DNA from 4 places in the Providencia sp. UF-183 genome. Region 1 is predicted to be linked to each of the others. Evidence: predicted binding sites of a transcription regulator. Region 1 holds the regulator's gene; each other region holds the start of a gene.
What was found. Region 1 encodes CRP, which controls carbon source genes, mostly activating them, when cyclic AMP is high. Its sites were predicted from a motif close to ATGTGANNNNNNTCACAT; they were not measured.
Positions count from the first base shown of each region.

Region 2: deoC (deoxyribose-phosphate aldolase) is a predicted target of CRP. The motif match lies at 4,006-4,023, and genes of this name have one in related genera.
Region 3: AC4IFT_RS09680 (CidA/LrgA family protein) is a predicted target of CRP. The motif match lies at 3,281-3,298, and genes of this name have one in related genera.
Region 4: rbsD (D-ribose pyranase) is a predicted target of CRP. The motif match lies at 5,986-6,003, and genes of this name have one in related genera.

Region 1 is NZ_JBSICD010000017.1:83,635-91,780, forward strand. Features, by position in the region: gene AC4IFT_RS15765 (aspartate aminotransferase family protein) at 16-1,230, shown strand; gene AC4IFT_RS15770 (hypothetical protein) at 1,291-2,652, opposite strand; gene AC4IFT_RS15775 (hypothetical protein) at 2,837-3,811, opposite strand; gene crp (cAMP-activated global transcriptional regulator CRP) at 3,999-4,631, opposite strand; gene AC4IFT_RS15785 (OsmC family protein) at 4,986-5,387, shown strand; gene AC4IFT_RS15790 (phosphoribulokinase) at 5,478-6,344, opposite strand; gene AC4IFT_RS15795 (YheU family protein) at 6,403-6,612, opposite strand; gene AC4IFT_RS15800 (hydrolase) at 6,609-7,592, opposite strand; gene AC4IFT_RS15805 (LysE family translocator) at 7,694-8,146, shown strand, end outside.
Region 2 is NZ_JBSICD010000025.1:1,865-10,010, reverse strand. Features, by position in the region: gene AC4IFT_RS18945 (DUF2750 domain-containing protein) at 135-542, shown strand; partial or broken gene AC4IFT_RS18940 (aldose 1-epimerase family protein) at 577-1,593, opposite strand; gene fucP (L-fucose:H+ symporter permease) at 1,651-2,958, opposite strand; gene rbsK (ribokinase) at 3,066-3,995, opposite strand; gene deoC (deoxyribose-phosphate aldolase) at 4,164-4,832, shown strand; gene deoR (DNA-binding transcriptional repressor DeoR) at 4,888-5,667, shown strand; gene rnz (ribonuclease Z) at 5,791-6,705, opposite strand; partial or broken gene AC4IFT_RS18910 (inverse autotransporter beta domain-containing protein) at 6,952-8,146, shown strand, end outside.
Region 3 is NZ_JBSICD010000008.1:87,273-95,418, reverse strand. Features, by position in the region: gene apbC (iron-sulfur cluster carrier protein ApbC) at 1-907, opposite strand, end outside; gene metG (methionine--tRNA ligase) at 1,175-3,202, shown strand; gene AC4IFT_RS09680 (CidA/LrgA family protein) at 3,350-3,817, shown strand; gene AC4IFT_RS09675 (CidB/LrgB family autolysis modulator) at 3,817-4,512, shown strand; gene cdd (cytidine deaminase) at 4,717-5,604, shown strand; gene AC4IFT_RS09665 (hypothetical protein) at 6,018-6,824, opposite strand; gene AC4IFT_RS09660 (hypothetical protein) at 6,834-7,529, opposite strand; gene AC4IFT_RS09655 (hypothetical protein) at 7,733-8,146, opposite strand, start outside.
Region 4 is NZ_JBSICD010000010.1:2,465-10,610, forward strand. Features, by position in the region: gene mdtD (multidrug transporter subunit MdtD) at 1-86, shown strand, start outside; gene rbsR (ribose operon transcriptional repressor RbsR) at 67-1,074, opposite strand; gene rbsK (ribokinase) at 1,084-2,007, opposite strand; gene rbsB (ribose ABC transporter substrate-binding protein RbsB) at 2,089-2,979, opposite strand; gene rbsC (ribose ABC transporter permease) at 2,997-3,959, opposite strand; gene rbsA (ribose ABC transporter ATP-binding protein RbsA) at 3,956-5,470, opposite strand; gene rbsD (D-ribose pyranase) at 5,478-5,897, opposite strand; gene ravA (ATPase RavA) at 6,179-7,696, shown strand; gene viaA (ATPase RavA stimulator ViaA) at 7,699-8,146, shown strand, end outside.

The DNA.
Region 1 (8,146 bases):
GAGCAGGTGAGGGGTATGACAGAACAACAATCAGTAAATCGGCAGACTTTTGACCAAGTCATGTTGCCTATATTTTCGCCAGCAGAATTTATTCCAGTCAAGGGCGAAGGAAGCCGTGTTTGGGATCAGCAAGGCAAAGAATACATTGATTTTGCAGGCGGAATTGCGGTTTTAGCCTTGGGTCATTGCCACCCAAGTTTGGTCGCGGCCGTTCGTGAACAGAGTGAGAAGCTTTGGCACGTCAGTAATATCTTTACCAATGAACAAGCGCTTAAACTCGCGCAAAAAATGACCCAAGCAACATTTGCCGATCGCGCGTTTTTTGTGAACTCAGGTTCCGAAGCCAATGAAGCGGCTTTTAAACTAGCACGTCGTTATGCCATCACAAAATACAGCCCTTATAAAACCAAAATTATTGCCTTCAAGCAGGGGTTTCACGGGCGCACATTATTTACCGTTTCGGTCGGTGGACAAGCTAAATATGCAGATGGCTTCGGGCCAAAGCCTGCGGACATTATCCATGTGCCTTTTAACGACCTTGATGCGGTTAAAGCAGTGATAGATGAGAATACCTGTGCGGTTGTTTTAGAGCCTGTACAAGGTGAGGGCGGTGTCACTGCGGCTACGTCAGAATTTCTGCAAGGTGTTCGTAAACTGTGTGATGAAAATAACGCCTTATTAATTTTCGATGAAGTGCAAAGTGGAATGGGGCGTACAGGTAAACTATTTTCATATATGCACTATGATGTGACACCCGATATTTTAACTACGGCAAAAGCATTGGGCGGTGGTTTTCCAATTAGTGCAATGATCACCACAGAAGAAATCGCGAAAACCATGGAAGTCGGTTCTCATGGGACGACTTATGGTGGTAACCCATTAGCTTGCGCGGTAGGTAATGCGGCATTTGATATTATTAATACTGAAGAAGTGTTAAAAGGTGTCGAAAAACGTCGCGAGCTATTCGTTGCTCATTTAAATAAGCTGAACGATAAATATGGCATTTTCTCCGAGATCAGAGGAATGGGGTTATTAATCGGCGCGGAGTTAGATGGCAAACTATTAAACCGTTCGAAAGATGTTTTGCAAGCCAGTGCTGTAGAAGGCTTAATGATGTTAAATGCAGGCACTAATGTACTGCGTTTTACGCCTTCACTGATTATTTCTGAAGAAGAAATCAACAGCGGTATGGCGAAATTAGAGACGGCGATCGGGAAGTTGCTGAAATAAGTGAAAGATAAGTTGCAGAATGATTTCTGCAACTTATTAAAAAATTGTTTTTTATAACGGCTATTGAGCTGGTAATGGCATTTTTTTCATCTTAGCTTGGTCCTCTAACCGTGCTTGTAATTGCTCTTCTGAGCTATTACTGGGTATTCCAGCAGCTAGGCATTGAACTTTATGTTCATGTGAATATTTATTTACTTTTTTATTCTTGGCTAAAGGGTATTTATTTTTTAGTTTCTCTTTTTTTTGAGCTGTTTTTTTCTCATTAACCTTAGTGTCTGGTGTAAGGTTATTAGCCTCATTATCGGAACTGTAACCAGAAGATAATGAAGTGAGACTAATAGAGGTCATCATTTTCTCTTTATTAGCAAGTATTTCCCTTAGTGCTTTAATTTCATGATCTTTTATATCATTTTTAAGCTTTAATTCATGGAACATACTTGTTGAATTAATTTTGTTTTTAACTAACTCATCTATTAGATTATATAATGAATTATTTTCAAATATTAAATTATCAATATTTTCATTGTTTTTTGTGTTTTCTACTTCCGATTTTTTTTCAAATACATCATCAAAATCAAAGTTGTGAGATTCATCATGGTATATAGGCGTATTGTCTTCATCGTAAGTAACTAAAAATTCGCTCATTATTGGTTTTTTTATAGCTAAAATGTTTTTTTCTAGAGCACTTTTATCCAATGTAATATTGTGAATTTTATTTTTTATGTCTTTTAGTTCACCAGTTAGTAAATTTTTTACTGTCGTTTGCATGTTAATTAAACTTTCCAATTTTTCATTCTTTTCTTCCATGTTAATCTCTTTTGATACTTCTTCTTCTAATGAAGAAAGGTATTTACTTTCTTTTTTTAAGTGTGAAATTCCTCTTATTTTTGACTCATATCTTATGGATGATTTCAGATCATCAATTTCGTTTTTTAGCTCTTCTTGTTTATTTGTTAATTTTTCATTTCTGTCTAATAAATCTTGGTAATGTTTAAGGTAGCCTATTGTTTCATTTTGCTTTTCGATGATTTCATCTGTAGCGGGATTTTCACTAAAAAAACTATTCTTATCTAACAAGTTATTAATGGATTTTTCTATTTTATTTGTTAAATCTTTGATGAATTGTGGGATCTTAAAAGATTTTTCTATTAGCTTATTTTCGAGGGTGGATATTGTTTTTTTGTTTGAGTTTAATGTATGGAATAAATTTAATTCTTTTTCCTGTGATTCATTTTCTGTTAGGTTTATGTGAAACTTTGATTCCACATCTTTTTTGTTAAAACGAAAAGATGAGAATGGGTTATTTACTTTTATATTTTTAATTTTTTGTATAATAGTGGGTGTTTCTCTTGTAGCTCCAGTTGATGAAATTTCTTTGTATAGTGAGCTAGTTGTGGTATTGTTCTGGGGATTAGTTTTCATAGTCATATCCTATATTAATACTAAAAAGTAATTTATTAATTAAATATTCATGCTTAATATTGAAATTATTAACCTATTCAATATGTTGGTTTTATCTTATGACATTGTTATGTTGATAAGATGTAATTAATCATTGACTTAATGATGGTTTTAAATGAAAAAAGAAAACACTTTATTGAATGATTTATTTTTTTAATTCGTTCAATAAATTATCATTAATGTGAATTTGTTTTTGTATTTCAAAGATATTATCTTTAAGTGAATTCATTTCCATAATTAGTCTTTTTTCTTTTTTAATGCTATTGCTTATTTTTATTAAGTCAGAGTTTTTAATTGAAGTGACATTCCTATTTAAGTGAGGTTTTCGTTCTTTATGGTCTAATGGCGTAGATTTGTTAGATAGTTTGTAATGTTGCTTGATATATTGTGTTCTTAATGCTGATGTTTTTGTTTGTAATATATTCCCCTTAAAATCAAAAGTGCTTTTAGGTAGAGGGGTTGATTTAGAATGCTCTTGAATATTGTCAGCAACTCTATAGTGTACATATGTAATTTTTTTTTGAGAAAAAGGCGTTGTTTTTTGTTTAACTTGCTCTAATGGGGAATTAACATTAATAATTTCTTTTGTGTTTCTTTGAATTATTAAGGGGATTTTAGTACCGTTTTTATTTTCTAGTTGCCTAGGTGGATGATAGTTTTTTATGATTTCATCCTTTATTTCTGGAGTGTTGATATTAACCCCTGGAATTTTAACGTACCGATATAAAAAATTGGCATATCCATGCATTTCTTCATCAGCGCGATTGAAATTTTCAAAAATTGTCTGATTTTCTTTTATTAGCGAATTGGCATCTTGCTCATTATAAAAAGTAGATGCATAAAACTTATATAATCGACCTTTCAGTTGATCAACTTTATACTTAAATTCGTCAGAGTGTAATAATTTAGTATCCTTTATACTTTCTGAATCACTTTCATAAGCTGAGTCAATGCTTTCTAGGCTACAAGCATGTGATGGTTTAGATTGCCGCTGAGTGGATAATGGTTCTTTTCTCGATGAAGCAGTAACAGTAAAGATTTTCTTTATAAAATCATCGGAATTACTAATGTTTTTAAAAATATCGGAATGACCTGACAAATTGCTAAGTGTAATTTTCATAAATATAACCCTACTTAATATTATAATTATTATTTTATAGAGAGCTAAATAGAGAAAATATAAAGAAACGATACTCATTAAAAAATGATATATAAAATAATCGTATTTTGGGAAAATAGCGTTATATCGATGATACAACGCTATTTGAAAGTGTGCGCCCCACCAAGGGAGTGAGGCGAAAGGTTAATTATCGTGTACCGTAAACAACAATGGTTTTACCATGCGCAGAGATTAAGTTTTGATCTTCCAGCATTTTCAAAATACGGCCGACAGTTTCACGGGAACAACCAACGATTTGGCCAATTTCCTGACGGGTGATTTTGATTTGCATCCCGTCTGGATGCGTCATGGCATCAGGTTGTTTGGCTAGATTCAGTAACGTTTGTGCAATACGGCCAGTTACGTCTAAGAAGGCGAGGTTGCCCACTTTTTCTGACGTGGTTTGCAGGCGGCTTGCCATTTGCGCAGAGAGGCGCATTAAGATATCAGGGTTAACCTGAATCAATTGACGGAATTTTTTGTAAGAAATTTCAGCAACTTCGCAGGCGATTTTTGCTCTAACCCACGCAGTACGTTCTTGCCCTTCTTCAAATAATCCAAGCTCACCAATGAAATCCCCCTGATTCAGGTAGGAGAGGATCATTTCTTTGCCTTCTTCATCTTTGATTAAAACAGCCACTGAACCTTTAACGATGTAGTAAAGGGTTTCTGCTTTCTCACCCTGATGGATCAGTGTGCTCTTGGATGGATACTTATGAATATGGCAGTGTGACAAAAACCATTCAAGAGTAGGGTCTGTTTGTGGCTTGCCGAGAACCATTAGCGTTATCCTCTGTATGTTATTGCAGCCATCCGGAAAGCGTACCAGAAAGGCTGGCTTTAAAGTCACTAGCTTAGCATATTAATTTGTCTTATATACCCTAAATAACAGGAAGAGCAACATTGCATCAACCGCTTTTCATGGTTAGGGTAAACAAACTGATATCAACACTATAATATAATCAAATACAACGTTGAGTTTTGATCTTAATCCTATCAACTAAGTATTGTTTGTAGCATATCCAATACAGAAAGTCTTCCCTGTATCGCTTCAGCAGAATAAAGCTGATATAACATTCATTATATCTATGGAACAATGTAGCCTTTAAATCGATTTCATTTCAAGGGGAATAAAATGGAAGCAAGAGTTAAATGGGTAGAAGGACTCTCTTTTTTAGGTGAGTCAGCGTCAGGCCACCAAGTGATGATGGACGGTAACGCAGGCGATAAAGCACCAAGCCCAATGGAGATGGTATTAATGGCTGCGGGTGGCTGTAGCGCAATTGACGTGGTATCCATCTTACAAAAAGGCCGTAATGATATTACCGACTGTGAAGTGAAATTAACCTCTCAGCGCCGTGAAGAGGCGCCACGTTATTTCGTTAAAATCCATCTGCATTTTATTGTAACAGGGAATGAATTAACGGATAAAGCCGTTGAACGTGCCGTTCAACTTTCGGCTGAAAAATATTGTTCGGTCGCGTTGATGTTGGAAAAAACTGTCGAAGTGACCCATAGCTTTGAAATAAAAAATTAAAAATAAATTTAATTATTATTAATATATTTGAATTTAAAGATGCTTATCTTAATTATTGGTAAGCATCTTGTTTAATAATTAAAAAACAATTTAGCTATGTTTCTGGCTAATGAGTTTTTCGACTATTGGCGTCATAATTAATTCCATCGCGAGACCTAATTTCCCGCCAGGCACGACAATAGTATTCATCGCAGAGATAAAAGAGCCTGATATCATTGATAGCAGGTAGGGAAAATCGATCTGCTCAAGCCCACGAAAACGAATAACAATAAAACTTTCATCCTGTGAAGGAATGGCTTTCGCTGAAAACGGGTTTGAGGTATCCACAGTCGGTACGCGTTGGAAGTTAATGTGGGTACGAGAAAATTGCGGCGTGATGTAGTTAATGTAATCCCCCATCGAACGTACCACTGAATCCATTACCGCTTCTCGGGAGTGCCCGCGCTCAGTGGTGTCACGGATAAGCTTTTGTATCCACTCTAAGTTCACGATAGGCACAACACCGACAAGTAAATCAACATGTTGCGCAACATTGTGCTCAGGTGTCACTATCCCACCGTGTAAGCCTTCATAAAACAGCACATCCGTTTTTTCTGGCAACGATTCCCAAGGGGTGAATGTACCCGGTTGTAAACCATAAGGCACGGCTTCGTCGTAGGTGTGTAGGTATTTTCGTGATTTTCCACAGCCCGTTTTGGCGTAATCCACCAGTGTTTGCTCAAGTAGCGCAAAGTCATTGGCTTCTGGGCCAAAATAACTAATATGGCGGCCTTGTTCTCTGGCTTTACGGATTGCCATATCCATTTCAGGACGCGTATAGCGATGAAAGCTGTCACCTTCTAGCGTAGCAGATTGGATATTTAATTGATGGAATATTTTACGGAATGCTTGGCTAGTTGAGGTCGTGCCAGCACCGCTTGAACCAGTGATGGCAATAATCGGGTGTTTTTTGGACATAGCGGACTCCCTGTGTTGCGCTTATGGCCACTATTTCAGAAACAGCGAACGAAGCGGGTTAGCGGGCTTTAGGCATGAAATTAACGGATTCATGCAATTCTGACCAGACTAGCACAATTTCGCCAGAAACTAACTGCCGTTTCACATCGTTCACTTTATCTTGCAGACTTTTTTCTTGGGCGCCGTAGTCGGTGCCCTCGCGTAACACATAGCTTTCAATCAGATTATCCAGTGTTTCAGGCGCAAGCTCTCGCCAAGGAATAATCATTCTTTTTCCTTATTTAAATAAGGAGTTAGCCATTGTGGAATCCGGGTTTCTAGCCACATTTGAGGCTTTCTTAATGTCCCACTCACAAAGCCCACGTGGCCACCGTGTTCAGTCATTTGATATTCCACGTTTTTAGGTAAATGGGATAAATCAGGAACGACTTCAGGTGCCATAAAAGGATCATCTTTGGCATGAATGATTAACGTTGGTTTCGTAATATAGGCAAGCTTAGGGAGGGCGCTACATTTCTGATAATAATCCGTTGCATCATCAAAGCCATGAATACGAGCGGTGATAACATCATCAAATTCACGAATACGTTTCAGTTGTTTTAGCTGTAACAAATTTAATGGCAAGGAACCGGGGTAGCGAACCAGTTTACGAGTCGCATTACGCTTTAAGCCATTGAGTAGATAGCGTTGATAAAATTGGGAAATCCCTTTTTCCATACGCAATGAACAGGCTTCCAACATTAATGGGGCGGAGACCACAACGCCTGCATCTACATCGGCATTTTGACCGCTTTCAGCGAGATAACACGCTAACATATTGCCACCAAGGGAATAACCGACAGCGGCTGTTGGTGCATCACCAAAAGTTTGTTTTAGCCAGCGTAAGAAATAACGAGCATCATTGGTTTCACCTGAGTGATAGATACGCTGTTGGCGATTGGGCTCGCCGCTGCAACCCCGAAAATGCATAATCACACCTAACCAGCCTTGGTTTTGTGCACTTTCTAGCATACCGTGAGCATAGGGGCTTTTGAAATTGCCTTCTAAGCCATGAAAAATGACCAAACGCGGCTTATGTGCAGCGAGCTCAGGTTTTTCGCTCCAAGCAAGATCGATAAAATCGCCATCAGGCAATTCAAGTCTCTGCCAAAGAGGTTTAATTTTCGGTGTCCTGCGAAAAATTCTTGGCAATAACGTTTGGAGGTGTGGATTCTTAGCCCAACTTATCGGACGAAAGTTTTCTGACATAGCCTTATTTTATTTAATGGGGACTCTTGTGAGTCACATAACATACTGTTATTTTTTTGTGATGCAAGTAAACAAATTTGAGTTTGAGGATTAAAGTATAAATGACACTGGGGCTGATTTTTTCACTTTTTACATTTCTATTCATTGCAGCAGTCACACCCGGCCCTAACAATATGTTGCTGACTTCAAGTGCAGCAAACTATGGTTTTCGCCGTACTATCACATTATGCCTAGGGATCATGCTAGGTATGCAGTCCATACTTTACCTCTCTGCATTTGGGATTGCTGCGCTTTTACTGCTATATCCTGCTATTCATATCGTTTTAAAGATTGCAGGGAGTATTTACCTTTTATGGCTTGCGTGGAAAACCGCAACAGCAAATTATGCACCACTTAAGGAAAATAGCGAAGTGGCAAAAAGCGTGACTTGGTATCAGGGCGGTTTATTGCAGTTTTTAAACCCAAAAGCATGGATGATGGGTTTAGGGGCTGTTGGCGGGTTTAGCCTGCCCGGCGAGTTATTTACTCAATCTATAATTGTGATGAGTGTTGCT
Region 2 (8,146 bases), on a different contig from region 1:
CGCCCTAAAATTCATCTGATAGATATTTTTTAATCGTTTTACTGTGTGTTGTTTGACGTTATCGTGTTATTAAGATAACAATTATAAATATTATTATCCCAATAATTATCAATTACTTTTTAGATCATCCAATAATGAATAGCCCAATATTTTCCCCTAATGAGAAAGAAATTCAAAATGTTTCGGCGTTAAGTTCGCCCGAAAAGTACCGCTACTTTGTTGGAAAAATCGCCGATTGGCAGCAAGTTTGGGGCATCGGCGATGGGCAGAACCTCGTCACGACATGGGATGATGGCAAGTGCCTCTCTCTTCCCCTATGGCCTGCAAAAGCGTATGTGGAGTTGTGCTTAACAGGCGAATGGACAAATTTTACGCCAATGCCATTTACCCTTGAACACTTAATGACAGAAATTTTACCTGATATGCATGAAGCGAATATTAAGGTCGCTCTAATGATGCAACCTGATGGGAAAAAAACACCAGTGAATGATGCCGCGCAGTTACTTGCCGATTTAAAAGATGAATGCCAGCAATATGAGTAAAAGGCAGCATCTCGCTGCCTTTAGTCGTGAAAAACTACTGTTCAACACCTGTAGTCACCGTAAATTCACGGGTTTGCCCTGCGTCGAGCCAAATTAGGGTTTGGTTATTCTTCGCTGCCAAGAAACCTTCTGGTCGACACGTTGCAGGCAATACAAATGCCCCTACTTTTTGGTCGCCATTATATAAAATCCACCGTGTTGCAGAGTTCAGTTCGCTGGACTTAAATTGCGTGACAAAGGTGTTCCCCGCTAGCGATGTCATTCTAAATTCAGAGTTTTCTGTGTATTGGTTCAGATTATCCATAAAGAACACAATTTCTGGGTCGCACATTTGTGGCTGGTTAAGCTAGTTTAATTTTACTGCGCCAGATTTCAATGCTTCGTTAAATTCGAGCCATTTTTCCGTTGGGTGCACATGTCCTGGTATCGATTCACGCAGTTTAATCGCGTGTTCAGGAATGTTTTGCGTCAATGTTGCATTATCCACGTAGGCATAATTCATATGACACATATATTGAAGCGGCATTGGCACTGAAGCCAAGTTAGTCACAGACATATGAATATCAAACAGCGAGCTATTCGCCGTTAATGAAACGGACGGCGCAGCGCGGTAATGATGGCCAAACCCCATGATATACTCATATTCACCACAAATTTTTAAACAATTTTCAGTCAATTCTAGCCAAGCACTGTCCATTGGGGCGCAAGGCATTTCGCCATGCAATGGGTGATTATCCTCTGGTGAAGGGCAGCCATTACTGATTAAACCTGAGTGAAAAGCAAAGCAGCCATAGGTCTCAATAACTGTAGGAACTGATTTAGGCGCTGAAAACATATTTTCCATTTTCAGATTTTGGCCACAAAATTCAGCATCCCAAATCATTTGCCCGAGAAAAGGCAAAATAGTTAAGTAGCCTTGTTGGTTTTCAATACGTAAACCTTCCACGCCAGTGTGATAACGAAATGCGGTGGCAGTGAATTGGTCATTTTTTAGAATAAGCGTCGGGTTTTCCGTAAATACGCTTTTGTGAAGAGGAATTCGTGTATTCATTTTCATACTCACGGTGAGTTAAGAGAATTGGGCAGCTTTCACCACCCAAGCTAGACGTTATTTAGCCTCTTGTTTGGCTTTAAAGCGGCGTTCACCCACAAAGTAAATACCGACATACACAAAGCACAGCATGGAGACTAAGAAAGAGAGTTGCAAAGAGTGCAGTACGTCAGCCACGTAACCCTGAATAGCGGGTACGACAGCAGCGCCGACAATTGCCATCACAATCACCGCACCTGCCATTTCAGTGTGTTCGTTATCTACCGTATCCAATGTGCCTGCATAAATGGTTGCCCAGCAAGGCCCAAACAGAATACTCACCATCACCGCTGCATAGACCGCGGTGAAGCTCGGAATAAATGCAACATAAATTAAGAACAGTGCACCAATCACCGAGTAAATAATCAGGACTTTTTCTGCATTAAAGCGAGTCATTAAGATATTGGCGATAAACTTACCAATAAAGAAACATGCAAAGCTGTACACCATGAAATTCGAGGCATCACGTTCGTTAATATCGCCCATTTCCAGCGCTAAACGAATAGTGAATGACCAGACCGCAACTTGCATACCTACATATAAAAACTGGGCGATGATCCCTTTTCTAAAGCGACTATTTTTTGCTAAATATCTTAAGGTTTCTAATGCGGTTGGGCGTTTATGATCTTGGGTTTCTGCCACTTTACATTTCGGGAACTTGGTAATGAGGAAGAGGATCATCACGACGACCAATACCATAATCATGTAGCGGTAAGGTTCGAGGGTGTTTTCCAACATCGCTAAGCGGAATTCATGAATTTGCTCTGCATTCATGCCTGCCATCTGGCTTTGTAAGCTATCCCCTTCAGAGAACACTAAATATTTGCCCAGTAAGATCCCACCCGCAGCTCCGATTGGGTAGAACGTTTGGCTGATATTTAAGCGCAATGTGGCGTATTGCTTAGGGCCAATCATTGAGCTGTAAGTGTTCGCCGCGGTCTCAAGGAAGCTTAAACCAATCGCAATGGCGAAGATTGCCGCCAAGAACATGGTATAAGTCGCCATATGGGATGCAGGGAAGAACATACTGCAACCGGCGATATAGAGAATTAACCCCACCATAATCGCATATTTATAACTGGTTTTTTTGATCACTAAAGAGGCTGGAATAGCGATTAAAAAGTACCCGCCATAGAACGCACTTTGTACTAAAGCTGAGGCGAAGTTACTGAGTTCAAAGACACTTTTAAACTGGGTAATTAAAATATCATTTAATGCTGCGGCGCATCCCCACAGAGGGAATAAGCACGATAGTAGGATAAATTGGAATAGAGGAGTCCGGCTCAGGTACCCATCAGGTAACTGAGTGATGTTCTTAATGTTCATAGTAACCCTTATATTTTTATAATTTATACCCTATGAGTTCCTATTCAGCTCTAATGGCGGATTAATACATCAAAGGGTATTCAGCTACGTTGAGTTTTATTATTTAGCTATGCGTTTGAAGTGTTGATTTGCACAAATTCATTGAATTGCTCAACACTTGGATAAGAAGATTGAGTCCCTTTCCCTGTCACACTAAATGCAGAAAACATCACTGCTTTTTTCAGTGCTTCTTCAATATTCCCCGTGTGTACATAGTAATGAGAGAAGCAGCCAATAAAGGCATCCCCCGCACCACTCGTATCGATGGCATTCACTTTGATTGCCGGTATATGTAACTCGCTATCGCGGGTCATCCACAGAGCGCCTTTTTCCCCTAAGGTCACAATGAGGTTTTTCAACCCTTTATCCAGCAGAGATTGTGCTGCACGGCGGACGTTATCCATCGTGTCTACTGGCATATTGGTTAAAATTTCTAATTCCGTTTCATTTGGGACAAAGAAATCACACCGGCAAGCAAAATCCAGATCGAGCGAACGCTGCGCAGGGGCTGGGTTAAGCAGCACAGGGATGCCATTTTTATTACCAAATGAGATTGCGTGGTAAACCGTTTCTAACTGCACTTCTAATTGCAGGACGATCAACTTACATTTTTTCAGATCTTCCGCTGCACGGTCGATATCTTCCGGTGATAAGAATTTGTTGGCTCCTTTAACGATCAAAATACTGTTTGATGAGTTTTGATTGACGAAAATCGGCGCAACACCGCTTGATGTGCAAGGTACTTTTTCAACATAACGGGTGTTAATACCGTAAGATTCAAGGTTACGGATGGTGTTATCCGCGAAAATGTCATCCCCAACTTTGGTTAACATAATCACTTTCGAATTTAATTTAGCAGCGGCAACCGCCTGATTCGCACCTTTACCACCACAACCAATTTTGAAAGCGGGCGCTTCTAACGTTTCGCCTTCTTTTGGCATTTGATCGATGTAAGTGATCAAATCAACCATGTTTGAACCAATAACTGCTATATCCATGATGCCCCTCGTGTTAAATAAATCACATAATGATATGATAGTAACATTATCATGTTGCAAAAATATCATTTGTGATTAGGATCTCGAATAACGAATGATCAAGTGTTACATCTACCACATTTCCTCATTCTTTGTTGTATATCCCACATTTATATAGGAAAGTTGAAAATGCAAGACTTAGCAAAATATATTGATCACACTTTACTTGCTGCTAACGCGACTGTCAGTGATATCACAAAATTATGTGCAGAAGCGGCTGAATACCACTTTGCTTCCGTATGTGTGAATACAGGGTATGTTCCTTTAGCTAGTGAGCTTTTAAAAAACAGCGACGTCAAAGTTTGCTGTGTGGTAGGCTTTCCATTAGGTGCCTGCTTAACCGAAGCAAAAGCGTTTGAAGCGGCTGAAGCGGTACGCCGTGGTGCAGATGAAGTGGATATGGTGATTAACGTTGGCATGTTAAAAAGTGGCGATTTAGACTTTGTCCGTAAAGACATTGAAGCCGTATTTGCCGCCTGCGGCAATGCCACATTAAAAGTAATTTTAGAAAATTGTCTGTTAACGGATGAAGAAATTACACAAGTTTGTGAAATTTGCCGCACAATTAACGTCGGTTTTGTGAAAACTTCAACAGGTTTCAGTACAATGGGTGCAACCGAACACCATGTTGCATTAATGCGTAAAGTGGTTGGCAGCGAAGTGGGCGTAAAAGCATCCGGTGGCGTACGTGACCGTGAAACGGCGATTAAAATGATTGAAGCAGGCGCAAACCGTGTTGGTGCAAGTGCCAGTGTTGCAATTGTCACAGGAACGGCAACCAAGCCGAGTGACTACTAAGTGATGGGGCGCGGTCTAACCGCGCCAATTTTGTATATCATAAAAGGATTGTAGGGTGATAGAAACTAAACAAAAAGAACGCCTTCGCCGCTTAAGTGAATGTTTGAAACGTTCAGGACGCATTCATCTAAAAGAAGCTGCTAGGATACTCGAAGTCTCTGAAATGACCATTCGCCGAGACCTCAGCGCAGATGCAGAAGGCCCTATTCCGATGTCACTGCTTGGTGGCTATATTGTTTCTGTTACCCAACCTGCTAACTTAGTTGCCCAAGAGCAGCAAGCCGATGTTTTCACGCCAGATCAAACCGAAGAACTCTACATTCCTAACCTCGCAGCCAGTATGGTCACAGAGGATGACGTTATTTTCTTTGATAATGGCATTGAAATGGCAACCTTGATTTCTCTTATCCCTGAAGAAATCAGCTTTACGGGAATTTGTTATTCCCATAACGTTTTTCTCGCCCTTAGCCAGAAAAAAAATGCCACTGCCTTATTGTGTGGCGGTGAATATCGTCCCAAAAGTGACTCATTTTACAACCCTTCTTTGCCTTCCTTGCTTGACTCAATCAACCCCAAAAAAGCCTTTATTTCTGCCGCAGGTGTCCACGGTACTTATGGCGTAACTTGTTATAATATCGACGATTTACCTATGAAGAAAAAAGCGATGGAAAAATCCATTCGTAAAATTTTATTGGCGCCTTATAACTTGTTTGATGAAGTAGCGACAGCCAATATGGGGGAATTGTCACAATTTGATGTGATAGTCACAAACAGGCAGCTTTCTGATGAGTATGAAACATACTGTCGCAATGGGTTTGTCAAAGTGATTTACTAAACACGCTATTTGTCTATTTAGAGCGTATTTTTCGACACGTTTTATCGACGTGTCGACTCAATCAACACAACGCCAAAATGTGTACGTTTTTTACTGATTTTTCGACACATTATAAAAATGGCGTCAAATCTTCACCGTCAAATAATCTTCCGCGATTTGGGTTGCTGCAAATTCAGCTTGGCATTCTGCGAGTAGCCTTGGAATATCTTCGCTCATATAACGCCCACTCAAATGGGTGGCAATAAAACGTTTTACCCCAGCTTCACGGGCTAATTGTGCCGCTTGTACCGTCGTTGAATGCCCTCGTTCGTTAGCTTTTTCTGCAAAAGCCGCTTCTAACGTGGTTTCATGCACCATCACATCCGCATTTCTAGCCAGCTCAAACGCCAGTGGGGTTGGTTGCGTGTCACCAAAAATAGCAATAACTTTACCGGGGATAGGCTCACCTAGGTAATCTGCGCCATTCACCACACGGCCATCTTCCAGAGTAATGGTTTCTCCCGCTTTGAGTGCTTGCATCCATGGGCCACGGGGAATGTTATCACTCGCCAATTTGCTCGCCTCTAGCGGCCCACTTTTGGCGTGTTCTTCAATGCGATAGCCATAACATTCTACACGGTGATCAAGGGGGTAAGCCGTTACAATCAACTCACCATCATCAAATAATTGACCCGCTTCAATCTCAATAATTTCAAGCGGGTAAGTCATATAAGACACACTGATGGACAACACCGTTTCAATATATTGCTTGAGCCCTTTAGGCCCATAAAGTGTTAAAGGGTCTGTCGAGCCTCCCATTGAGCGGCTGCACAATAGCCCTGGCAACCCAAAAATATGGTCACCGTGCAAATGGGTAATAAATATCTTCTCAATTTTTGGCGCTTTAAATGGGCTATTGAGGATGCGGTGCTGTGTCCCCTCACCACAGTCAAACAGCCAATAACTTTTTCGAATGCCGACCAAATTTAATATCATACTGGTGACATTCCGTTCCTTTGTTGGCACGCCAGCACTGGTGCCCAAAAAAGTCAGTTCCATAATTCCTCTATCTATCTCTTTGTTTTATATTGCGAAGAAAAGATTCCAAAGTTTTCCAATTAGATTAACGTTGTTTTTTGCATTGCCTTTTTCTTCTTGTAATTTTCGTCGCGACAAGACCTAACATTCTTATCTTTTCCAACTTGCAAAATTCGCTTCTTTTTAAGTCAAATTAATTCACAAGCTCTTACCCTAAGGTGCATTCCAAAATAGCCGCGTTAATTTTCGCTATTAGGAATACATTGAATGAGCCCCGCTTCTTTAACCGTTAAACAAAAAATCGCTAACGGCTTTGTCATATTTACGGCTATCTGGTCATCCGCCATTATGCCCGTTATCCCCAGCTATGCAAAAATGTTGGATAACAATGACCTGCCAACATTAGGCAGCGACAATATTATTGCTGAAGACAATACGGAACGTTTAGTCGCCGAGTACAGTAAAACACTGGGAACTTTTCTTTCACAGAAGAAAAAGACTAAAGATCTGTCCGATATGGCGCAGAATTACGCACGGAATAAAGCTGCGAATGAAGCCACAAAAGAGATTGAGGGTTGGTTATCTAAAGCCGGTAATGCCAAACTAAGCATTAATCTTGATAAGAAATTATCCGTTAAAAACTCCCAATTGGATTGGCTGATCCCTTGGTATGATCAACCCGACACTCTGCTATTTACACAGCATAGTGTTCATCGCAATGATGGCCGACTGCAAACAAATAATGGCATTGGCTTACGCCGTTTTTATGAAAAAAATACGCTTGGTATTAATGCGTTTATCGACCACGACCTTTCTCAGTACCATACACGAGCAGGCGTTGGCGTGGAATACTGGCAAGATTATCTTAAAGTTAACGCCAATACCTACTTCGCTTTAAGCTCATGGAAAAGCACTTCTGAATTAAACCATGATTTCAATGCCAAGCCAGCCAATGGTTGGGATATCCAAGCAGAAGGTTGGTTACCTGATTATCCACACTTGGGTGGAAACCTTAAATATGAACAATATTATGGTGATAGCGTTGCACTCTTCGGAAAAACAAAACGTCAAAAAAATCCGAAAGCAGCAACTATCGGCGCTCACTGGACACCATTCCCGTTACTAACCCTTAATGCTAACCATAAAATCGGGAGTCAGGGCAAAAAAGAGACTCAGGCTAAAATTCAATTTACGTGGACGCTTGGTAAAAGCTTAGCTCATCATTTAGATCCAACTAAAGTGGCTGATGCTCGTCGCCTATCAGGGAACCGCTATGATTTTGTCGAGCGTAATAACAATATTATTCTCGATTACCAAAAGAAAACCTTATTGCACCTGTCATTACCCGCCAAAATTCAGGGTGAAACTGGGCAAGCTATTTCGCTTGTAAAATCTTTCAGTAGTAAATACCCGCTTAAGCAAATTGAATGGCAAGCACCTGAGCTACTGGCTGCGGGTGGTT
Region 3 (8,146 bases), on a different contig from region 1:
CCAGTTTTTCTGCACCACCGGTACCGAAAATTGGCTCAACATGGCCACAATTACTGCAAATATGTGCGCTCATATTTTCGATAACACCTAGCACTGGCACATTCACTTTCTTAAACATCACGATACCTTTCATGGCATCAACTAAGGCGATATCTTGTGGTGTTGTCACCACAACCGCGCCTGTTACAGGGATATTTTGTGATAGTGTTAATTGGATATCACCGGTTCCCGGTGGCATATCGATAACTAAATAGTCTAAATCTGGCCATAAGGTATCTTGCAGCATTTGCATTAACGCCTTACTTGCCATCGGGCCACGCCAGACCATCGCATTATCATCAGTGACTAAATAACCGATTGAGTTAGTCGCTAAACCATACGCCATAATTGGCGCCATGTGTTGGCCATCTGGAGACGTTGGGCGCTCTAATGTTGTGCCTAGCATATTTGGAATCGACGGGCCATAAATGTCCGCATCAAGGATACCGACTTTCGCCCCTTCTTGCGCCAGTGCTAACGCGAGGTTGACGGAAGTGCTGGATTTCCCCACGCCGCCTTTACCTGAACTCACCGCCAGAATATTGCGCACGCCCTTAATGCCAGGCAAATCGTTCGCGCGTTTTAGCGTTGTCACATCGTGGCGTAATTTCCATTCAACTGCATGAGCGCCTGTGAGTTGTTTTAGCTCTGCCGTTTTTTCGCTAATCAGCGTTTGGAAAGGGCCTTTCCAAACAAATGGCATGACTAATTCGACGTGCAGCACATTGTCTAACATCGCACAATGATGTAACGCTTTGATAGAAATCAGATTACGTTGCAGCGTTGGGTGTGTAAATGAAGCCAAAACTTTGGAGACTTGTTCAGTCAGCAGTTCTGGTTTGTTCTGCTCGGGGGATTTATCGTTCATCCCGGCTCCTTTATTTATATTTTTGAACTATAGATATCCTATATAACTCGATAAGGTACCTGAGATTAGACGGATATACTTTGACTGAGGTTAATCATAACAGAGAACACGAAAAATAGTGATTACCAAGCGCAGGAAAAGCCACGAAGAGGCAAAAATTTCTTTTTCCAACAAATTTCCAATTAATCTTTTATACCCCTAGCAGCGATGGTTTTGATCGGTTAACATCAAAGACCCTTTTCAAATAATGGAAGTAAGAAAGTTACTATGTCTCAAGTCGCGAATAAATTACTGGTAACCTGTGCGTTACCCTATGCTAACGGTTCAATCCATCTTGGTCATATCCTGGAACACATTCAGGCTGATATTTGGGTCCGTTATCAGCGAATGCGCGGCAAAGAGGTTCATTTTATCTGTGCCGACGACGCGCACGGAACCCCAATCATGCTTAAAGCACAGCAGCTGGGTGTCACACCTGAAGCTATGATTGCAGAAGTGAGCCAAGAACATCAGAACGATTTTGCGGGTTTTTCCATTAGCTATGATAATTATCACTCCACACACAGTGAAGAAAATAAACAATTATCAGAATTGATTTATGGGAAACTGAAAAATAACGGTTTTATTAAAAATCGCACTATTTCTCAGCTTTTCGACCCAGAAAAAGGCATGTTCTTACCAGACCGCTTCGTTAAAGGCACTTGCCCGAAATGTAAAGCAGAAGACCAATACGGTGATAACTGTGAAGTGTGTAGCGCAACCTACAGCCCAACAGAATTAATCAACCCACGTTCGGTTATCTCTGGTGCAACGCCTGTGATGCGTGATTCAGAGCATTTTTTCTTTGATTTACCTGCATTTAGCGACATGCTACAAGCATGGACTCGCTCAGGCGCACTGCAAGAGCAAGTGGCGAATAAAATGCAAGAATGGTTCGAGTCTGGCCTGCAACAGTGGGATATTACCCGTGATGCACCGTATTTCGGCTTTGAAATCCCAGATGCACCGGGCAAATATTTCTACGTCTGGTTGGATGCACCAATTGGTTACATGGGTTCATTTAAAAACCTGTGTGACAAACGTGGTGATCTGAATTTCGATGAGTTCTGGAATAAAGATTCGAAAACAGACCTTTACCACTTTATCGGTAAAGATATCGTCTATTTCCACAGCCTGTTCTGGCCTGCGATGTTAGAAGGCAGTCAATTCCGTAAACCAACTAACCTGTTTGTCCATGGTTATGTCACGGTTAACGGAGCGAAAATGTCCAAATCCCGTGGCACATTTATCACAGCGCGCTCATATTTAGACCATTTGGATGCAGACTGCTTACGTTATTACTACGCAGCAAAACTGTCTTCACGTATCGATGATATCGATTTAAACCTTGAAGACTTCGTCCAGCGCGTCAATAGCGATATCGTGAATAAAGTGGTTAACTTAGCTTCGCGTAACGCAGGCTTTATTGCTAAACGCTTCGATGGCAAGTTATCTGCAAACTTAGCAGAGCCTGAGCTATATCAACAGTTTGTTGACGCGGCAAAAGTCATCGGTGAAGATTTTAGCAATCGTGAATACAATAAAGCGATCCGCGAAATCATGGCATTAGCTGATATCGCGAACCGTTATGTGGATGAAAAGGCCCCTTGGGTGGTTGCTAAACAAGAAGGTAAAGACCAAGAATTGCAAGATATCTGCTCAATGGGTATCAACCTGTTCCGCATTCTGATGACTTACCTGAAACCCGTTTTACCGGGTCTGACCAAACGTGCAGAAGCGTTCTTGAATACTGAACTGTCTTGGGATGCGATTAGCACACCATTACTTAACCACAATGTTGCACCTTTCAAAGCCCTGTTTAACCGTATTGAAATGACAAAAGTGGATTCGATGGTTGAAGCATCAAAAGAAAGTATCAAGCCAATCCAGCAAGTGACTGGTCCACTGGCGGATGACCCAATCCAAGATACAATCACCTTTGATGATTTTGCAAAAATCGATCTGCGAATTGCACTAATCAAACACGCGGATTTTGTTGAAGGGTCAGATAAACTACTGAAATTACAGTTAGATATCGGTGGTGAAACACGCCAAGTGTTCTCAGGCATCCGTTCTGCCTATCCAGATCCAAAAGCGTTGGAAGGCCGTTTAACGGTGATGGTCGCTAACCTTGCACCACGTAAAATGCGCTTTGGCATTTCCGAAGGTATGGTCATGGCAGCAGGCCCTGGTGGGAAAGATATCTATTTGCTTAGCCCTGATAGCGGCGCACAGCCGGGTATGCAAGTTAAGTAACACTAACTTGTTATAGCGGTTCTTTAAGCCAGTGAAAGTGGAGAGCAAAAACTCTCCACTTTTTTATTGCCTTTTTTATTGTGATCAGTAGCACAATTATCAAGTTAATTGTATGATGAATAGATATCAAGCTACAGGACAAATCTCATGTCATTTAAACAGGTGCTGATAACGGGATGGCAGTATTTGCGCGCTTTCGCAATACTTTACCTCTGCCTGATTGTCGGAAACCTTATCTCTACCCTACTTCCTTTTGCCATTCCCGGCAGTATTGTTGGTATGCTCATTCTGTTTGCACTACTGGCACTGCAAATTATCCCTGCTCACTGGGCACAACCCGGATGCAGTATTTTACTGAAAAATATGACCATTCTGTTTGTGCCTATCGGTGTGGGGATCATGAATTACTATGACTTACTGAGTCAGCAACTGATCCCGATTGTGGTTTCTTGCATGATCAGCACCTTAATAGTCATGATAGTAGTCGCTATCAGTTCCAACTATATTCACAAAGAACGCCCTGTCATCGGCGCTAAACCTGATGAAGTTCCCCTTCCCCCTGAAGAGCCAATTTCTTCGGTGATTAATAATGATAAAACTAAGGGGAACGAATAATGTTAACGCACATTTGGTGGTCATTACCGCTGACAATTGTGGTGTTTTATCTTGCTCGCAAACTGTCAGTAAAATTTAAGCTACCAATATTAAACCCATTATTAATCACCATTGCGGTGCTTATTGCCATATTGGTTATCACCAATACCTCTTATGAACATTATTTTGCGGGCAGTAAAATCCTGAATGATTTACTGCAACCTGCCGTTGTGGCACTGGCTTTCCCTCTTTACGAGCAAATGCACCAAATTCGTGCCCAATGGAAATCCCTATTTAGCATCTGCTTTGCGGGTAGCATCGTCGCGATGTTCAGTGGTGCAGCAATTGCATTTTGGCTTGGAGCAACGCCGGATATCGCTGCCTCTGTATTGCCGAAATCAGTCACAACCCCCATCGCGATGGCAGTTGCTGATTCAATTGGAGGGATCCCCGCAATTAGCGCTGCTTGCGTGCTGTTTGTGGGTATTTTAGGCGCAATGTTCGGGCACAGTTTATTTGATGCCCTACGTGTTCGCACCCATGCGTCTCGCGGGCTTGCGATGGGAACGGCTTCCCACGCATTAGGTACCGCACGTTGCGCTGAAGTCAATTACATTGAGGGGGCTTATAGTTCACTCGCATTGATGACCTGTGGGGTGATCACCTCGTTAAGTGCGCCATTTATATTTCCTGTCATTTTGCATCTTTTTAGCTAATCTTATTAGTTACACGCCCAGTTAAATATGATGAGTAAGGGAAAACGATATTCTCTTACTTATCATTGAACACTAAAAACATGAGATATATCTCTCAATTAAAGAATTTGTTTCATATGTTTCATTTAAATTAGTGATTTAAGTCACATTTCATTATGTGCTTTATTGAATAGAATGAAAGCAATTAAATAGGGAGGGTAACTCATGCATTCAAGATTTAAGGCCGCTTGGGCCGAGCTTCCAGAGAAGCTACAGTCTGTACTTAGACCTATCATTGATAAATCCGATTTCGCCGGAATGCTAACGGCTGAGCAAGTACAACACATTAAAGCGCAAAGCGGTGTTAGCGACTCAGAATTAGCATTCTCACTACTCCCTTTTGCAGCGGCCTATGCCGTCACTCCTATCTCCCATTTTCACGTTGGTGCAATCGCTTGCGGCGCTAGCGGTAATTTATATTTCGGCGCCAATATGGAGTTTAGTCATGTTTCGATGGGGCAAGTGATCCACGCGGAGCAATGTGCGATCACCCATTCGTGGATGAAAGGCGAAAAGCAAATTACGTCGATCACCGTGAATTACACCCCATGTGGCCATTGCCGACAATTTATGAATGAATTGCGCGAAGGTGGTAAAATTATGGTGCATTTACCGGGCCGTGAGCCTGCGGTACTTCATCACTATTTACCTGATTCATTTGGCCCAGCCGATTTAAACATTACGACACTATTGCTTGATTCTGTCCAGCATGGTTATAACAACCAAAGCCGCGACAGGCTGTTAAGTGCCGCTATTGAGGCTGCTAATCAATCCCATGCACCTTATAGTGAATCCCATTCAGGTATTGCAGTGCAGCTTAAAGATGGTTCACTGTTTACAGGGCGCTACGCTGAAAATGCCGCATTCAACCCAAGCTTACCACCACTGCAAGCCGCGTTAATTATGATTAACCTTGCCGGTAAAGATATCCATGCCATTGAGCAAGCTAAGTTGGTTGAAAAACAAGATGCGATAGTGAAACAATGGTGTACCACTGAAAATACCTTAAGTGCGCTAGGTTGCCGACAAGTGGAATTGGTTTATTTGGATTAGTTTTATATTTAGTTAAACATAACGGTTATTGCTAATAAGATGAATAGAAAGCAATAACCGTTTATTGTTGCAAGCGATCATAGTACACATTTATCTTTTATTATTATCAATTTTAAATTTCAGTTAAAACTGAAAGATGCACCAGAAGAATAACCACTATAACTAAACTCCGGTACACTTGGCATTGTAGGCATTGAGTATCTATCGTCAAATGAGCTCATTGAATTATTCATTGATGACATACTATCTCTTAAATTATCAATCATACGATCATAATATTCCACATCAGGTTTATAATTAATCGATGGTGAATCAAATAAACCCGTTTCAGGCAACATATAATCAGGTTTTTCAAGATAGTAATCTGAAAGAGGGTTTTTATGTTCAAATTCAGTTTGCCCTCGCCAATCAGTTTATACAGAAAATCGGTTATTATCGCCAGATGGAAAATCCCAGAATGAAAATCTGTTAGTTCCCCTATCGATTAAAGGGTTACCTGTTTCATATGTTAACCCTTTAATGTAATCCATATCTACATACACTTTAGGTGAGTCAAAAAAATCATAAGTATTTTTTAAAGTAATAATTCCACTGTCATAAATGTTGTCTATATCCGCAATCCGTCGAAGCCAACGATGTATTTGAGGCTGCTTACTAGCAGGTGCATCATACATACTATCAACCATCGTATTTAAGATACCTAGACTTAATTCAGCTTCTTTTTCTGTATTCCCTACCGCTTCTAATGCTTTTTGCCAATATACTTCTCGCGTTTCTTCATCAGGGAGTACATCAAAAACAAGTTGTAAGGTCCACGCTTCTACCGGCAGTCCATGTTTGTTAAAAACATTTTCATGAAATACCATTGCTTCCTCATGGTTTATATCTCCGTTTATTTCTATTTCGCCATCTTTAAATCGACTTTTGAGTGTTTCTATATAACCATAAGCCATGTCCATCCTTATTCTATTAAGACTATTACTATTAATTTCCAGTTCATTTTCTTCCATTACTTCTTCTAAGTAATTTAATGCAAAAGCACCTGAAAATGAGTCCCCTTTTACCACACTATTTGCCAATACTGCATAGCAATCCCCTTTGGCCTCTAAATATGTATACATTATCTCTGGGTTATTGGTCACATTCAATATTCTAGAAGCCATAGATATATCATGTCTATTTAATTTCATATTCCCTTGCCTGTGAGTTTCTCTTTCCATATATTACTCCTATTTTTTTATGTGTTGGTTGATAAAATTTATTGTCGTATTTTTCATTTCACCCCAAATAATTAACTCTTCTATACTTAACTTAACCTCTACTTTTACTTTATATTCAGGAACTAGAAAAACCCCATTACATCTACTGTACTTTTGCTTAGGAATAACCCAAATACATCTGAAAAAGTCTGTTATCTCATCATTATCTATTTTCCAATAATAGCCAAACTTATCATTTTCCGAATCACTATATTTAGTTAGTTTTTTTAATTTAACTTCACTAAAATATAATCCTAGCTTTTCATCATATACAACATCTCCTTTTATTTTCTCCTCCCCCCAGTCAAGGTATATATAACGTTTATGCTCTAGATACCCCTTTACCTTGTCATTTAATGGTTCAATAGAGACTCTTATCGTTTTTTTCTTTGTTGTATATTCATCATAATCAACAGGTTTCATTTCTGGCCAACTCATCCTCAATGGTAATACCCTAAAATTAGCTTCACATCCCTTCTTATTTTTAATAAACCTCGGATCAAAATAGCTATACCCTTCATATTCTGCAAAGTTATACACATAGTCACTCGGTACCTCAACTATTGTATTATTAAACTTTCCACACATAAATCCGGGTCGGTTGTTTGCATTAACAACACATGAAAATAGTAAAAATGGAAATATTAAAAAAATATTAAATCGCATATTCTATTTAAACCTTAATATTACTTTAAAAATTATTGAATAATCTCCAGATGAGAATAAATGAATAAATCTTCAACAGCTTCCATGTTTTTTACCATTTCAATAACTAAGGGGATTTCCTCATTCCATTCATCCACCAGTCAATACCGCTAATATTTTTATTAGTTACTTAGATCGTCATAATTAAAATACCATTTATATTATTAATCATGCAATTTATCCTTAACATAATTAATTATAAATAACTTAGTCTGATTCATTATATCACTCCACTGGTTATAATTATTAAAGCCAAATCTAACCTCTACTAATATACTTATCTCTTGTATTGAAAAAATCATATTACAGCTTAAATATTTATTTTCTAACGGTGACCATAAGCATTCTAAGATAGCCTCAACCTCACGTTCATTTTCCGACCAGAAAAAGACCTTCTTCTTTTGGCTATTTTTATTATCAAAGCTTTTATTTTCATTATAGGTTTCATAATATTCTATATATTTAAGGTCTGCATCATCGTCATATAAAATCTGGCTTCGCCTTCCTAAATATGATGCATTTAGATAATTATTCATTTTCTGTGTCAAAGAATATTCATTTTCTCTTATAGGCTTCAA
Region 4 (8,146 bases), on a different contig from region 1:
CTTTTGTCTTCTTATTATTAAGTAAAACAGATGGTGATAACTTAATAAAAGGAAAAACAAAAAAAACTAAGAACTCACCTTCTTAACAGACTGGCGCTCTTTAAGCTCAGGGGTAAGCACTAACACGCCAGTCTCTGCCTCTGGGTTATCCATTCGATAAATCAGTTGGCTAACTGCTTGCTGCCCTAACTCATCTTTTGGTTGATGAATGGTTGTTAAGGGTGGGATCATATAAGAAGAAAGATCGATATCATCGTAACCGACAATCGAAATATCATCGGGAACTTTCATCCCTTTTTGGAATATTGCCTGATAAGCCCCAACTGCCATCGCATCATTACCCGCGAAAATGGCTTGAGGCGGGACGGGTAACTCAAGCAATGCATTCATTGACTCAAAACCACCAGCAAATTCAAAATCACTGAAAATCAAATACTCTTCATTAATTTTAATACCCGCATCATTCATGGCTTGAATAAATCCTTGATGACGGGCTCTTGCAGGTGATTTATCTTGCGGCCCAGCAATGCAAGCAATGCGAGTGAACCCAGCATCAATTAAATAGCGAGTCGCAATTTCGCCGCCTAAAAATGAGTTATCTTGAATAACATCGCCGCCAGATTCAAATGGCGACCAGTCCATCATCACCGTCGGTACAGCAGGATAGCGAGCCAATACTTCTTTTGAGGGCCCTTGGACTTCAGTACACATGATCAATAGCCCATCAACCCGCTTTTGTAACAAGGTTTCTAAGCTATGATTCATCCGTTGAAGATCGCCCTCAGTGTTGCACAAAATCAAACTATAACCGCGCTCGTAGCAACTCCGTTCTACGCCTCGCACCACTTCCGCATAAAATGGGTTGTTACTGGTTGTCAGTAACATTCCAATGGTATTCGTGCGATTCATTTTTAAGCTTCTCGCCAATGCCGAAGGGGCGTAATTTAGCTCTTCAATAGCATTTTTAACACGCAGAGTAATACTCTCGCTGACGTAGCGATTTTGATTAATAACGTGAGAGACGGTGGATGTCGACACACCCGCAAGGCGAGCCACATCTTTCATTGTTGCCACAAGTTAATCCTATTGAGCTAAAAATTGGTCAATTTCTTTACGCCATGGAACCGAAGGTTGAGCACCTGGGCGAGTAACCGCTATCGCCGCCGCTGCATGGGCAAAAATAATCGCGTCTTCGTCAGACTTACCTTCCAGTAAAGCGGTAACGTACGCCCCATTGAATGTATCACCTGCCGCAATAGTATCCACTGCTTTTACGCGAAACCCAGCAATTATTTTACCTTGTGCACCTTTTTCACTGTACCAAACCCCACGAGCACCCAAGGTAATCATCACTTTGCTGATCCCTTTTTGATGTAATGCTTCTGCCGCCGCTTGGGCGCCTTGGTCATCATTAACGGCAATACCCGTTAGATGCTCCGCTTCGGTTTCATTCGGCGTGATAATATCCACCAGCGTTAATAATGAGTCTGGTAATGATTGTGCTGGAGCTGGATTTAAAATGACTTGAGTATTGTTTTTCTTCGCAATTTCAGCGGCCATCTGAACAGTTTCAATCGGTGATTCAAGCTGCATTAAGACGGCATCCGCTTCAATAATTTTTTGCTGATATTGAGTGAGTCTCTGCGTTGTTAGTTGCGCATTGGCACCCGCATTGATACCAATAATGTTTTCGCCTTGTTGATTCACATAAATCAGTGCCACACCCGTCGTTTCATCTTTAATCGCATCAATACATTCTGTTTTGATATTATCGAGATGAAGCTGTTTTTTAATACTTGCACCAATATCATCATCACCTACACAAGCTATAAATGTTATGTCAGCGCCACTACGGCCTGCCGCCACAGCTTGGTTTGCACCTTTTCCACCAAAGGCAACTTGATAGCTGTCACCACGAACGGTTTCACCCGGTTGTGGAAATTGCTTAACATTCAAAATATGATCAGCATTAATACTACCCAGTACCACCAGCTTTGCTGTACCCATAACATTTATATCCTTTTTATTGTGACTGCTTAACCACAAACCCATAAACCGCCGCAAAGCTGCTGCGGCGGTTATTTTATCTTATTGTTTTACCACTAATTCCAATTCAACAGGAACGGTAGCATCAACTTTTTCACCTTTTAAGACTTTATCGGCAATTTGTACACCAACAATACCAATTTGATCAGGGCGCTGTGCGATTGTTGCACCTAATTTCCCGCCCTCTACCGCTTTAATGCCATCATTAGTGCCATCGAAACCGACCACTAAAACATCAGTACGACCGGCTGTTTGTAGTGCTCTTAATGCACCTAGCGCCATTTCGTCATTTTGTGCGAAGACCGCTTGAACCGTTGGGTGCGCAGTTAGCAGGTTTTGCATAACGTTAAGGCCTTTTGTTCTATCAAAGTCAGCAGGCTGGCTCGCCAGTAAATTAAATTTGTGCTCTTTAGCACCTGTATTAAAGCCCTCACCACGCTCACGTGCTGCTGAAGTACCTGAAATACCTTCTAATTGGATAACTTTGGCTTCATTACCTGTTTTTTGTGCAATATAATCGGCCGCCATTTTACCGCCCATACGGTTATCCGAAGCAACGTGGCTGACGACTTCACCTTTATTAGCGGCTCTGTCTAAGGTAATAACAGGAATTTTTGCTTTGTTTGCCATTAGGATAGAGTTACCCACCGCATCAGAGTCTGTTGGGTTGATTAACATCAGTTTTGTTCCACGAACCGTTAAGTCCTGCACGTTTGCCAATTCTTTTGCTGGGTTATCTTGTGAGTCTAGAACGATCAATTCATAGCCCAGTCTGTCTGCCTCTTTTTGTGCGCTATCTTTCATCGTCACAAAGAAAGGGTTGTTTAATGTTGAAATCACTAACGCAATGCTGTCTTTTGCCATCGCATTGACGCTAACGGTTGCACTCAGTGCAACAGCTGATAACAATGTCGCTAATTTATTCAGTTTCATAATCGTTTCCTGTAGGGTTATTTTTTATTATCAACAAGTACCGCAAGTAAGATGACGACCGCTTTGACAATCATCTGATAGTTCGACGAAATACCTAATAAGTTTAAGCCATTGTTTAAGAAACCAAGGATCAGAGCACCAATCAACGTACCGACAATACGCCCTTTCCCGCCTGCAAGGCTTGTGCCACCCAGTACAACAGCGGCGATAGCATCTAGCTCATACCCATTACCTGCCATAGGTTGCGCCGATGACAAACGTGCAACTTCAATCACACTGGCCAGTGCCGCCAGCAAACCACATAAGGCATACACAATAATTTTGATGCGATCGACGTTAATGCCTGATAAACGAGTTGCCGCTTCATTGCCCCCTAACGCGTAGATATAACGGCCTAATCGAGTGTGGTGCAACATGTACCATGCCGCCGCAAAAACAATGATCATTAACCAAACCGGGGTAGGAATACCTAATGGGCGACCAATACCAAACCAGCCAAATAAATCAGCATTATCACTAAAGCCCGTGTTTATCGGGCTACCATCGGTATACACACGAGTCACCCCGCGCAATAAAAGCATCATCACCAATGTTGCGATAAAGGCTTGGACTTTCCCTTTCGCGACGATAACCCCAGTACATGCGCCAATTGCGGCTCCCAGTGCTAATGCCCCTGCAACAGCAACCAAGGCGTTGACTTCCGCCCCAACCATCGATGCAGCAACCGCGCCCGTCAATGCAAGTAATGAGCCTACCGACAGATCAATCCCTGACGTTAAGATAACCAACGTCATACCTACCGCCATGATGGCGTTTACCGACGTTTGCTGCAAAATATTGAATAGGTTATTCACCGTAAAAAAATTAGGGCTTAATGTTGATACGATGGCAATTAAGACTAATAGTGCAATTAATGATTTTTGCTCCATCAGCCAAGCTTTGCTGAACCAGCGTTTTGATGATGCAGTTGTTGAACTCATACTGATAACTCCTGAACTGAGCCGTAATTTTTACCCACTGCGGCAGCCATTAAGGCTTCCTGAGTCGCGTCTTTGGCGGTAAATTCGCCGCTGATATGACCTTCGTGCATCACCAAAATGCGGTCACTCATTCCAATCACTTCAGGCATTTCTGAAGAGACTAAAATGATGCTCAGCCCTTCTTTCTTAAACTGGTTAATTAGCTGATAAATTTCTTTTTTTGCCCCAACATCGACACCACGCGTTGGCTCATCAAGGATCAACACTTTGGGTCTGGTCATTAACCCTCGTGCGATAGCCACTTTTTGTTGATTTCCGCCAGAAAGGTTACCAATAATTTGGTTCATCGATGGAGTTTTGATATTGAAAAGGCGAATAAAGTCGCTGACCGTTTGTTGCTCTTCGCCGTGTTTAAGTGAGCCACCCGCACGGCTGAAATAACGCAAAGCCGTCAACGACATGTTTTCTTTAACTGACATGCCTAATACTAATCCATCACGTTTACGGTCTTCTGAAATATACACAATGCCGCTATTTAGGCCTTCTTGCGGGGTTTTCAGATTGACAGATTTGCCTTCCAGCTTAATTGTGCCTGATTTCTTAGTCGCTGCGCCGTAGATGATTTTCATCAATTCAGTTCGACCTGCGCCCATTAACCCTGAAACCCCTAAAATTTCACCGCTTTTCAACGTGAAACTGGCATTGCTTACACCGGGGCCTGAAACATTTTCAAGCTGTAAACGGGTATCACCCGCTTGAACATCAATGCGTGGATATTGGTCTTCAAGCTTTCTTCCCACCATCATTTCAATCAGTTTTTCTTCTTCTAATTCGCTAACGGGTTTTTCGCCAATAAACTGGCCATCACGAAACACGGTGACATCGTCGCAAATTTCAAAGATTTCTTTTAACCGGTGAGAGATATAAACAATACCGCAGCCTTGTGCTTTTAAGTCTTCGATAACGCGGAATAATGATTCCGTTTCTGTATCAGTAAGCGCATCCGTTGGTTCGTCCATGATGATCACTTGGGATTGAAAGCTGAGGACTTTAGCAATTTCCACCATTTGCTGTTCCCCAATCGAAAGTTCAGCAATGGTTTGATGGCTGTCATAATCAAGGTTGAGGCGTTTGAGCAGTTTGTCTGACTCACTGAACATTTTTTTCCAGTCAATTTTGCCAAACGCACTAACAAACTCACGCCCAAGGAAAATATTTTCTGCAATCGTCAGCTCAGGGATCAGGTTTAATTCTTGGTGAATAATACCAATACCCGCTTCTTGGGAGCTTTTTGGCCCATTAAACGCCACTTCTTTACCCAGAAAACGAATTTTACCTGCATCTTTTTGATAGATACCGGTGAGCACTTTCATCATGGTTGATTTGCCAGCCCCATTTTCCCCCACCAGCGCCATGACTTTTCCGGGGTAGACATTTAATGTCGCACCGCTGAGCGCTTTCACGCCCGGAAATGATTTATCGATACCGATAAGTTCTAATAAAGGTTGCATAGTCACCTCAGAAAGTCACACCAGAACATAGGATTACATTCGCAAATGGCGAGCATTCCCCTGTTCTAATGACTGCTTTGCTGTCATGAGTTAGCTGTTTAAAACGTTCATGACTGCAATAGATGATTTCGATTTGATTGCCTTGTTCAGTTTGTAGGTTATTCAAATGCGTTAAAATAGCCGTTTCCATGGTGGGATTCATTGCACTAATTTCTTCTGCAATAATCGCTTTTTCGACCTGCATTTCTTGCGTAACCACTCGCAAAACAGCCATGAAATCAGGTAACCCTTGCGTTATCGCTAAATCAATCCGCTCAGGCCCCGCTGAAATGGGTAAGCCTGCATCCGCCAGTGTGATTTGGTCGGTATGACCTAACTTTGCAATCACTGAAGTAATATTGGCATTAAGCAGAACACCTTTTTTCATTTTTTCACCGCCATTTCTGATAAGCGAAACGTTTCGCTTATACAATCATAGTTTAGATAAGTCACAACTCAATATTGATAGTCGATATTTGTGATCATCATCGAAACGTTTCGTTAGTGTGGGATAAGCTTAAAAACAATAACTTATTGAATCACTTATAGCTGAATCGTTTTTTCTTGTTTTTTGGGGTACATCAAAGAAAAATGGAAAAAATGGCCGCAGTATGTAATAAAAGGAATTGATAGCCTTTATCAAGAACTCTCCAATAGAAAGGAACTGTTATGCAACTTGCTGAGCGTATCGCCCAACTGAGTAATTACCTGGAAAGCGGTTTGTATGAACGCCAACAGGCAATACGCTTGTGTTTATTAGCCACACTCAGTGGTGAAAGTGTCTTTCTATTAGGCCCTCCAGGTATTGCGAAAAGCTTAATCGCGCGGAGAATGAAATATGCTTTTCGTCATGCCCATGCATTTGAATACTTAATGACGCGCTTTTCGACGCCTGAAGAAATTTTTGGCCCTTTATCCATTCAAGCCTTAAAAGATGAAGGGCGCTATGAACGCTTAACGAAAGGTTATTTGCCTGATGCTGAAGTGGTTTTTTTAGATGAAATCTGGAAAGCAGGCCCCGCGATTCTCAATACGCTATTAACGGCTATTAATGAACGCAAATTCCGTAATGGCGATGAAGAAAAAGCCATTCCCATGCGTTTGCTTGTCACGGCTTCAAACGAATTACCTGATGCTGATAATAGTTTAGAAGCCCTTTTTGACCGTATGTTGGTGCGTATTTGGCTTGATAAAGTACAGGAAAAACAAAACTTCCGTGCATTATTGACGGGAAAATCGTCGTTAGAAGGATCCCAAGTCCCTGAGCATTTAAAAATCAGTGATGAAGAGTACCTGCAGTGGCAACAAGAAATTCCAAAAATTACGCTGCCCGATCACTGTTTTGAGCTAGTCTACCAACTACGCCAACAATTAGATGCCGCGGATAAGCAGGTTTATGTCTCAGATAGACGTTGGAAAAAAGCGGTGTATTTATTACAAGCGAGTGCATTTTTTAATGGTCGCAGCAGCGTCTCTCCCCTTGATATTGTACTTTTGAAAGATTGCCTGTGGCACGATATGCAATCGATGAATGCATTACCGCGATTAATTCAATCCCTTTTACAAGAAGAGGGTTGGCAGCAGCGTAAATTTACCCGTGAAATTGAGCAAATTTACCAGCAATGGATGTCATCCACGCAAGATCAAAATAGCCAAGATGCATTTAAAGTAAATAAAAACAATGCGATGTTTGCTCGTAAGGCCTCGTATGTGTTACCTGAGCATCTTCATGAAGGTCGGATCACGCTGTTTTTACATCGTCCATTACAATTGCATAATATGAAAGTGACGTTTGTTACCACAGACAAAAAAGCACTCACTTTATTTTTAAATAAAGGCACGACATTATCCGCTCATTTAAATGGTATTGGTTTTGCACAAGAAATTGCCGCTGAGGTAAATAATTTAAATCAGATACAGTTATTGGATATCAGCCATCAATCATCAACCTTATATATCCAAGATAAAACAGCCACACAAACCCCCACATCAAATAATCAAGAATGGTTAGATAAGCTGGATAAAATTCAATCAGATATCCAAACTGCTCGTTATCAATTTGAAAAACAACAACCCAACCTTTTTATTGAAGCCCATTGGCTGGCGGATATTGAGCAAAGTTTTCTACAACTTGCAGAGAAATTAACGCAATTACGCAACCAAATCACAGGAAAAGTGGCTGAATAATTATGATGAGTTTAGCCACTCTGGAGATGTTGCTTTCGGTTAATGAAAGCCAGTTAATAGAAGAGATTATTATCTCTCTCCTTGCTACGCCGCAATTGGCGGTATTTTTTGAAAAACATCCCCGTTTAAAAAAGGCATTATTAAAAGACTTATCTAGCTGGAAAAAAGACCTAAAACAGCGCCTGCAAGATGCGTTAGTTCCCGCGCAACTTTCTGAAGAGTTTGAGCTGTATAGGCAATCCCTTGGGATATCAACAGACGCTTTTTTTACGCGACTTCCTTCTGTAATAGAAAGGCTTAACCAAATCGACTCGCCGTTTTACCGAGAAGCAAACCAGCTACAAAGCGGTAAAATTGACAACCGCAGTGCAAGGCAAGCTTTGTTTGTCCAAAAGTGGCGAGTCAGCTTAATTTTGCAAGTCACAACCCTGCATAAAGAGCTGTTAGAGC